DNA from 3 places in the Comamonas terrigena NBRC 13299 genome. Region 2 is predicted to be linked to each of the others. Evidence: predicted binding sites of a transcription regulator. Region 2 holds the regulator's gene; each other region holds the start of a gene.
The links. The regulator FNR, encoded in region 2, switches genes on or off when oxygen is low (the NO sensors DNR and NnrR bind a similar motif). The targets are predictions, from matches to a motif close to TTGATNNNNATCAA.
Positions count from the first base shown of each region.

Region 1: CT3_RS10055 (PHA/PHB synthase family protein) is a predicted target of FNR. The motif match lies at 1,101-1,114, and genes of this name have one in related genera.
Region 3: nirK (copper-containing nitrite reductase) is a predicted target of FNR. The motif match lies at 1,796-1,809, and genes of this name have one in related genera.

Region 1 is NZ_AP019749.1:2,214,282-2,217,528, forward strand. It holds gene CT3_RS10045 (purine nucleoside phosphorylase YfiH/LACC1 family protein) at 1-489, shown strand, start outside; gene CT3_RS10055 (PHA/PHB synthase family protein) at 1,255-2,949, shown strand; gene CT3_RS10060 (acetyl-CoA C-acetyltransferase) at 3,087-3,247, shown strand, end outside.
Region 2 is NZ_AP019749.1:3,302,886-3,306,132, forward strand. It holds gene CT3_RS15130 (sulfite exporter TauE/SafE family protein) at 1-13, opposite strand, end outside; gene hemN (oxygen-independent coproporphyrinogen III oxidase) at 17-1,399, opposite strand; gene fnr (fumarate/nitrate reduction transcriptional regulator Fnr) at 1,607-2,329, shown strand; gene CT3_RS15145 (hypothetical protein) at 2,500-2,760, opposite strand; gene CT3_RS15150 (DUF349 domain-containing protein) at 2,933-3,247, opposite strand, start outside.
Region 3 is NZ_AP019749.1:3,689,351-3,692,597, reverse strand. It holds tRNA gene CT3_RS16800 (tRNA-Gln) at 1-39, shown strand, start outside; gene nirK (copper-containing nitrite reductase) at 223-1,689, opposite strand; gene norR (nitric oxide reductase transcriptional regulator NorR) at 1,873-3,247, opposite strand, start outside.

The sequences.
Region 1 (3,247 bases), 1.1 Mb from region 2:
GGGCAAGACGGTGTGGGCGTATTGGAGACGGTGTTTGCCCGTTTTGCAAGGCAGGTACAGGCACGCCAGGTGCATTCGGCGCCTGCAGCTCTGCCACATGCTGCTGAAGTCATGTCGGTGCAGACGGTGGCTGACATCGCAGCCGATACCCAGGTCTGGCTGGGGCCGTGCATCGGCCCCACGGCGTTCGAGGTGGGCAGCGAAGTCCGCCAGGCGTTCGTCACTGCATCCGCGCAAGCGGCCAGTTGCTTCACCCCTGGCGCGGTGTCGGGCAAATGGTGGGCCAACCTGCCAGGACTGGCCCGCCAGCGCCTGCAGGCGCTGGGTCTGACGGGCATCTACGGAAATGACGGCAGCACGCCCTGGTGCACGGTCACCGACAGCGCCCGCTTTTTCTCTCACCGCCGTGATGCTGCGGTGCTGGGCAGTACGGGAAGGATGGCAGCATGCATCTGGCTGGAAGGGCAAGCGCCTGCAGCGCGAAGCTGACGGCCATCATGCCCAGCCGGCTGGGCTACCCCGGACACCGTGGCGCCCCTTTGGGGCGTGATCGCAGCGATTGATCGACGGCCCTGCGCCGGTGGGTACGCACAGTTTTCAATTGCTTGCAACTTGCCTGGATGGCCCGGGCGCACTGTGGCGTGCGCGCTGCAAGTGGCATGCCGTTGGTCGGCATCCGTCTTGCAGGGACGCTGTTCTGCCGGGGCGGTGGCGTTCGCTGGTCGCACCTCGGCAGGGACAACGGGAGCGGAGTCAATGCCCGTCGTGGCTGGCTCCTCGATCGTTCCGGTCGGTGTGGGCTTGGTGGTGGTTGCAGGTGGCTCCTGGGCAGCATCCCAGGCTTGCTGCTCGGCTTCGCGCCGGGCTTTCAAGCGGCGTTTTCGCTCGGGCGTGGCCATGATGTAGCCCACGATGGCCATCGGTAGCAGGCCATACAGCACAAACGTCACGATGCCGCCCAGGACCGAACCCACGGGGTTGGTGGCTTCGGCAATGGCCATCATCAAGGTGACATAAAACCAGGCAATCAGGATCAGGTACATGGCGCCAAGCATAGGGCAGAGGGCGGTATGCACACCGGAAAACGCCGTGAATCGGGCTTGATGTCTGTCAACGTCTCTCCAAGCAAGGCACAGTGCGGCGCTGGGTTGCGTTGTCAGCGCCTGCCGCCTCGGCAACAATGGATGCAAGCCCGTTGGTGACACATGGCATGCGGGCTGACAGCGACAGCAACACCAAGGGGACAAGGCAGGCATGAATTCTGAACCTATCTGGGGCCAAAGTGCCCAGGCTTTCCAGCAGTTCTTTGGCGAGCATTGGGCCAAGACCCTGCAGTCATTCCAGCAGATCGATCCCAAGGCGCCCGGCACCGTACCGCCGGTGCAGTTCGAGCCGGGCAAGCTGCAGGCGCTGCAGCAGGAATACGTGCGGGAAGCCACGGCCTTGTGGGCTGCCGGCATGAAGGCTCCCGTGCCCAAGGACAAGCGCTTCAGCGCCGCCCCCTGGGAACACAATCCGCTGGCGGCATTCTCGGCTGCCAGCTATGCGCTCAACGCCAAGGTGCTGACCGGCATGGCCGATGCGGTGCAGGCGGACGAAAAGACCCGCCAGCGCATCCGCTTTGCCGTGGAGCAATGGGTGGCGGCCATGGCGCCCAGCAACTTTCTGGCGCTGAACCCCGATGCCCAGCAAAAAGCCATCGAAACGCGTGGAGAGAGCATCGCCAAGGGCGTGCAGAATCTGTTGCACGACATCCAGCAGGGCCATGTGTCCATGACGGACGAAAGCGTGTTCGAGGTGGGCAAGAACGTGGCCACCACCGAAGGCGCGGTGGTGTATGAGAACGAGTACTTTCAGCTGATCGAGTACAAGCCGCTGACGGCGAAGGTGCATGAACGGCCCTTCCTGATGGTGCCTCCCTGCATCAACAAGTACTACATCCTGGACTTGCAGCCCGACAATTCGCTGATCCGCTATGCCGTCAGCGAGGGGCACCGCACCTTCGTGGTCAGCTGGCGCAACCCCGATGCGACCATGGGCGACCGCACCTGGGACAACTACATCGAAGACGCCATCCTGCGCGCCATTGCCGTAGTGCAGGAGATTGCCGGTGCGCCCAAGATCAACGCGCTGGGTTTCTGTGTGGGAGGCACCATGCTGGCTACCGGCCTGGCGGTGCTGGCCGCGCGCGGAGAGCACCCGGTGGCCAGCGCCACCTTCCTGACCACGCTGATCGACTTCCAGGATACCGGCATCCTGGATCTGTTCATCGACGAGAACTTCGTCAAATACCGCGAGATGCAGATGGGGCAGGGCGGGCTGATGGCCGGTCAGGACCTGGCATCCACCTTCAGTTTCCTGCGCCCCAACGACCTGGTCTGGAATTACGTGGTGGGTAACTACCTGAAGGGTGAAACCCCCCCCGCGTTCGATCTGCTGTACTGGAACAGCGATTGCACCAATCTGCCGGGTCCCTGGTACGCCTGGTATCTGCGCAACTTCTATCTGGAGAACAACATGGTGCAGCCGGGCAGGGTGACCGTGTGCGGCGAGCAGATCGATCTGCGCAAGCTCAAGCTGCCAGTGTATGTCTACGGTTCACGCGAAGACCATATCGTGCCCATCACCGCGTCCTATGCGTCCACCCAGGTCCTGCCCGGCCCCAAGCGCTTTGTGATGGGAGCCTCCGGTCACATTGCGGGGGTGATCAACCCTCCTGCCAAGAAGAAGCGCAGTCACTGGATTCGGGAGGACGGTGCACTGCCGCCCACCCATGCTCAGTGGCTGGAAGGGGCGCAAGAGCAGCCCGGCAGCTGGTGGGAAGACTGGGCCGGCTGGCTCAAAGGGCAGGCTGGCAAGCAAATTGCTGCGCCCAAGCGCTACGGTCAAGGCACCAAATACAAGGAACGCATGCCAGCACCCGGCAGCTACGTGCTGCAAAAAGCCTGAGGTTTCGCTGCCGCAGCCCTGGAGGACAGGGCAAAATGCTGCGGTGCAATATCTGAAGCAGCCGCTGCACGGCCCTCGGGCTGTCGTCGGCTGCGGAGCTCAACCACCCCGATACGGAAAAACACAAGAGGAAGACCATGGAAGACATCGTTATCGTTTCTGCTGTCCGCACCCCCGTTGCCAAGTTTGGTGGCGCCCTGGCCAAGGTGCCCGCCACCGAGTTGGGCGCTATCGTCATCAAGGAGGCTCTGGCCCGTGCCCAGGTGGGCGCTGACCAGGTGGGCGAAGTGATCATGGG
Region 2 (3,247 bases):
ACGACAGCCACATGGGCTAGATGATCCTGGAAAAGCGCGCCCGGTTCTTGCCGGCCTGCAAATGCCGGTCAAACGTCATGGCCACGCCGCGCACAAAGAACCAGCCCATGGGCGTGACCTTGATGCCGTCGTCGTCGATCACCACCAGGCCCTGCTCCTGCTGCTGGGCCAGCATTTCCAGCTCGGCCGCGAAGTAGCGCTGGAAGTCCAGCAGCCAAGACTGGCTCATGGGCTCGAACAGCACTTCGCCCTGGCACATCAGCGACATGATGACGGCGCGCCGCACCAGGTCGTCGCGCCCCAGCGCCAAACCCCGCACCACGGGCAGCCGGCCCTGGTCGAGGAAGTCGTAATACTCTTCCAGGGTCTTGGCGTTCTGGCTGTAGGTGGCGCCCACGCGGCCGATGGCAGACACCCCCAGGGCAATCAGGTCGCAGTCCGGCTGCGTGCTGTAGCCCTGGAAGTTGCGGTGCAGCCGTCCTTGCCGCTTGGCAATGGCCAGCGCATCTTCCGGCAGTGCGAAGTGGTCCATGCCCACATAGACATAGCCGGCCTGCATGAAGGCATCGATGGAGCCCGAGAGCATGGACAGCTTGTCCGAAGCCTCCGGCAGGTCTTCCTGCGCAATGCGGCGCTGTGGCTTGAAGCGCTCCGGCAGATGCGCGTAGGCATACAGCGCAATCCGGTCCGGCCGCAGCTGGCACACCTGTTCCAGGGTGCGCTGGAACGATGCCGCGGTCTGCTTGGGCAGGCCATAGATCAGGTCCACGTTGACCGAATGGAAACCCAGCTCGCGCGCCGCCTGCACCAGATCAAAGACCTGCTCGGCCGGCTGCTCGCGGTGCACCGCCTTTTGCACATCGGGGTCGAAATCCTGCACCCCGAAGCTCAGGCGGTTGAAGCCCAGCTGCGCCAGGTGGGCCAGACGTTCGCGGGTGACGGTGCGGGGATCGACTTCGATGGAATATTCGCCCACCGCTTCAAAACTGAAGTTGGCGCGCAGCGTGTCCATCAGCTGGGTCAGCTCGGCATCGGACAGAAAGGTGGGAGAACCGCCGCCCAGGTGCAGCTGGCTGACCGCCTGTCCCTTGCCACAATGCGCCACCTGCAGAGCCACCTCTTTTTCCAGGTACTGCAGATAGGTCTGCGCGCGTTCATGGTGCTTGGTGATGATCTTGTTGCACGCGCAGTAGTAGCACAGGGCCTCACAGAAAGGCACATGCACATACAGTGACATGGGAAGCGCCTTGGCCGCAGAATGGTGCTTGCGCTGTTCCAGCGCCAACACATAATCATCCTGACCAAATGCTTCAATAAAGCGATCTGCGGTGGGATAAGAGGTATAACGGGGCCCAGGCACGTCGTACCGACGCAAAAGCTCCGGCGTTACTGCTGTCATTGAATATTCCTTAGGTGCTGCCCAGCACTGTGCCGCACCCCGGGAAAATCAGCCTTGATGCAAATCAAGACATTCAAATACCATTCCTGAGACAATTGATTCATATCATTCGCACAACTGAGCACCCCCTCTCTCGCCTCCCAGCCCGATAACCTTTCTGCGTTACGTCCAATGGCCCGTTCAGCGGGAGCCCAAGGCGTCAGTGCCATGACACCACCCCCTATCAAAGTCACCTGCTCCAACTGCAATCTGCGCGAACTGTGCATGCCCACAGGCTTGAATGAGCAGCAGTTGCACCGTATTGACGATATTGTGGCCACGCGTCGCAAAATCAAACGGGGCAGCACCTTGTTCCGTAATGGCGAAGACTTCACGGCGCTCTATGCCATCCGCACCGGGTTCTTCAAGACCTGCGTGGCCACGGAAGATGGCCGTGACCAGGTGACAGGTTTTCAGATGGCGGGCGAGATCATTGGCCTGGACGGGATCGTGCACGACCACCACACCTGCGATACCGTGGCCCTGGAAGACGCCGAAGTCTGCGTCATGCCGTTCGACCGCCTGGAAGAGCTGTCGCGCGAAGTGACGGCCCTGCAGTCGCATGTGCACAAGGTGATGAGCCGCGAGATCGTGCGCGAACACGGCGTGATGCTGCTGCTGGGCAGCATGCGTGCCGAAGAGCGCCTGGCCGCCTTTGTGCTGAACCTGGTGCAGCGCCTGCACACCCGGGGCTTCTCGTCTTCCGAGCTGGTGCTGCGCATGACGCGCGAAGAGATCGGCAGCTACCTCGGCCTGAAGCTGGAAACGGTCAGCCGCACCTTCTCGAAGTTTGTCGAGGAAGGCTTGGTCGAAGTGAAGCAGCGCCATGTGCGCATCCTGGACACCGAAGGCCTCAAGCGCATCGTCAACAGCCAGCACGCCTGCGAATAAGCGCGCCCGCCACCGCAGCGCGGATCCAGCACCCCAGCCTCCTTCCGGAGGCTTTTTTCATGGCGCCCCGGCCTTGCCGCACCACGGCATTCCTGTATTTCGGCATTGCGCGGGCCTGCCCGCACAGCCCAGGAGGAGAACTCCCCCTCCCCCCACTTCACAGAGCCCGCTTATAGCGACGGGACGCGGCGCTCCCGGGCATTGAGCTCCTGCGGGGACAGCGCCAGCAGGCTGGTCATGGCCGATGCCATCATGATGATGGCCCAGAACAGGAAGAAGGCCACCGTGCACACGCCCAGGCGCGACACCTCGCCATAGGCCGACAGCCACTGCATTTCCAGCGGGTCGACCACGGCAAACACCAGCATCTCCATCACCCCGGCGGCCAGAAAGGCGGGCCAGGCAATCCACATCCAGCGACGCAACAGCATGGGTCTCTCCTTGTTGTGGCAGGCAGATGCCCCATTGTGCGAGCCTCTGTCTGCCGCGTCACGGCCTGCAGCGTCCCCACAAACCCTGAAAAAGGCATAAAAAAAGCCAGCCGGTAGGCTGGCTTGCTACGGCTGCAGCGCAGGGACCGCAGGCCCTGCGCTGGCGCCCGGTTTACTTGCTGCCGCGCAGCAAGGCCTTGAGTGCGCTTTGCAGGCGCTGGGCCGCGCTGTCGCTGCGCTCCGCAGCCAGCACCGCCGCCACATCCTGCTCCCAGGTGGTGCGGGGGTCCGTGGCCTTGCGGTTGGTCAGCAGCTGCAGCTGCAGTGCACGGCGTGCAGACAGCTGGTCGGCCGGTGTGGGCACGTCGGCAGCCATTTCCAGGCGCAGCAGCGACTCGGCTGCCTCGCCCTTGGCGGCAGCGCCCACGGCGGCATGCCAGCTGTTGCGGGAAGCATTGCTCAGCTTGCCCAGTTCCTGCGCGGGCGG
Region 3 (3,247 bases), 390 kb from region 2:
TTCCGGCATGCGAAGGTTCGAATCCTTCTTCCCCTGCCAAGATCTGCAAACCCCGACTGCGCAAGCAGTCGGGGTTTTGCTTTTTCTGCCGGCCAATCGATCGGCGTTTCTGCGCGTGCTGTGGGTTCCGTCTGGCAGTACCGAAGGCCCCCAACCGCAACGCCCTTGCAGGGCAAGGGCGTCATTCGCAGATCCGCCGGCGCGGGCACCGGCGTGGCGCGGTCAGTGGCCGTGTGCGGCGTTCGGGTCCGAGACGCCGGAGTACACCCCGGGCTCTGCCTGGCCGCTGACCTCCAGAATGCCGACCAGGCCCTTGCCGGTGCGTGACAGCGCATGGTCCACCAGCAGGTAGTTGCCGGGCACCTGCGGGGTCAGCTCGACGATGGCGGCACCTCCTGGTGGCACCACCGTGGTCTGCACGTTGTGCTTGATGGCGGTGAGCGAGGCTTCGTCATACACCTTGTCAAACACTTCGCCGATCACGTGGAAAGACGAGATCTTGTTGGGTCCGCCCACGCCGAAGTAGATGCGCACCTTCTCTCCCACCTTGGCCTTGAGCTTGTGCTCCTTGGTCAGCGCCCCCACCGCACCGTTGAACACGTAGTACTGCGGCAGTTCCGCGGCCATCTTGTCGAAGTCCACTTCCTGGTGGGTTTTGGCCCCGATGGGACGGGTGGTGTACATCTCGCCCTGCATCACATAGAACTCCTTGTCCACCTGGGGCAGGCCGCCTTCGGGCTCCACCAGAATCATGCCGTACATGCCCGCCATGATGTGGTGGGGCACCAGCGGCGTGGCGCAGTGGTACACGTACAGGCCGGGGTTCAGTGCCTTGAAGGTGATGGTCTTTTCCTGGCCGGGCGGCACCTGGGTGTGTTCGCCGCCGCCCAGGCCGCCGTTGACGGCATGCAGGTCGATGGAGTGGATCATCTTGCTGCTCTTGGCATTGGCCAGCGTCAGCTCCATGGTGTCGCCTTGCTTCATGCGCAGCATGGGGCCTGGCACCTGCTTGTCGAACGTCCAGTAGGTGAAGGTGGTGCCGTCATCCAGCTGGCCCACCAGCTCCACGGTCTCGATGCGTTTCTGGTGCTTTTGCGGGCCCGCGGCCTTCACGGCGGGGGGCACGGCACTGGGGTCGGCGGCAATGCTCACGGCACCGGCCAGGGCCGGAGCCATTGCGGCGGCCGGCGTGTACAGGGCTTCGGGACCGGGGGCGTTCTTTTGCACGGCCTTTTCGGCTTCGACCGTGGTGCCTTTGACCTCCAGCTTGCCTTCCATGCCGATCTGGCGGTGGCCGGGGATGGTGCAGTAGTAGCTGAAGGTGCCGGCCTTGGTCACCTGGAAGCGCAGCGTGGCCGGGGCCGTGTCGGCATTCACCTTCTTGGAAACCACATTCAGGCCTTCGACGGCCAGATCGTGCTCGGCACCTTCGCCGCTCTGGAGCACGATCTCCACCGTGTCGCCCACTTCGGCCACGATGGTGGGGTTCACCTGGCCCTTGGCGTTCACATAGACCATCTTGCCGTCGACGATGTTGGTCGTCAGTGCCACTTTGCGCACCTGGGCGGTGGTGGCTTTCTTGGCGGCTGCGGCGGTGGGGGCCGCCTGTGCACTGCCGAGGCTGGGGGCCAGATTCAGCGCCAAGGCAATGGCGAAAGCAACGGGGGTCAGGCAACGTGTCGAGGTCATACGCTTCTCCTTGTAATCCCGGCAATCGGACTGCGGTGCCCAGAAATTTGGACGTCGCATCTGCTGCCGTTGAAGGGAATTCTTCGGAGATTCGGAGGACGTCGATTTGCGTTGGATCAAGCGCCAAATGGCGTGGCGCAGGCCAACCACACAAACCGCGTAGGGCCAATAAAAGGAGTGCAATCAGCCTTTTATGCCCAGACGACGCGCCAGTTTGTGCAGATTGCTGCTATCGATCTGCAAGCTCTTGGCGGCGGCGCTCCACACGCCCTGGTGCTGGCCCAGCGCCTGTTCGATCGCGTTGCGCTGCACATGGTCCACCTGCTCGCGCAGGGAGCTGAAGGTGCTGCTCACCTGGCCTGCCGCCGCGCCCGGCAGGGCGGCACCGGGGGCGAGTGCCGGTGCCGACAGCGGCGCGGCCTCCAGGTCCAGCGAGGCCGCGTCCAGGCTGACGATGTCGGTGCGGCGTGCCCCGTAGCTGACGGCCTTGAGCGCGGCGCGGCTGATGACATGCTCCAGCTCACGCACATTCCCGGGCCAGGCATAGCGGCGCATCGCAAGCTGGGCATCGCTGGTCAGGCGCAGGCTGCGCAGGCCCAGGCGGCTGCGGTTGAGTTCCAGAAAACGGCCGGCCAGCAGCAACACATCGTCGCCGCGTTCGCGCAGCGGCGGCACATGCAGGGGGTAGACCGACAGGCGGTGGAACAGGTCGGCGCGGAAGCCGCCGTCGCGCACCTGTTCGTTCAGGGCGCGGTTGGTGGCGGCAATGATGCGCACATCCACCTTGCGCGGCTGGTCGGCGCCCAGGCGCTGGATCTCTCCGTTCTGCAAGGCGCGCAGCAGCTTGGCCTGCACGGGCAGCGTGAGCTCGCCCACCTCGTCCAGAAACAGGGTGCCCTGGTCCGCACTTTCAAACCGCCCGGCGCGGGCGGCCACTGCTCCGGAAAAAGCCCCCCGGGCATGGCCGAAGAGCTCGCTCTCGGCCAGGGTGTCGGGCAAGGCAGCGCAGTTCACATGCACCATGGGCTGCTGGCGCCGGCGTGACAGCTGGTGCAACCGGCGCGCAAACAGCTCCTTGCCCACGCCGGTTTCGCCCAGCAGCAGCACCGGCATATCGGTTTCGGCCACCACGGCCAGTTCCTGTTGCAGCCGCAGGAGGGCAGGGCTTTGGCCCACGATGTCCTGCAGTGCGGCGGGCGTGGCATCGGAAGGCTGGGCGCTGCGCGACAGGCGCAGTGCCCGCACCTCGGACTCCAGGTGCGCCATGCGCACCGTGGCCTCGATCAGCGGCACCCGCGCCTGCAGCCGTTCTTGGGCCTGCTCGTCGAACGTACCGATGTCCAGGGCGTCCAGCGTGATCACCCCCCAGTGCCAGCCTTCGATGGAAATGCCCAGCCCCATGCAGTCGTGCACGGGCAGCGCCTGGCCTGCACGTTCGGTGAGCAGGCCGTCATAGGGGTCGGGCAGGCTGCTGTCGTGGTGAAAGCGTGTGAGTTCGCCGCTGCGGGACAGGATGGTGGCCAGGCGCGGGTGCTGGCTGACGGTGAAGCGCCGGCCC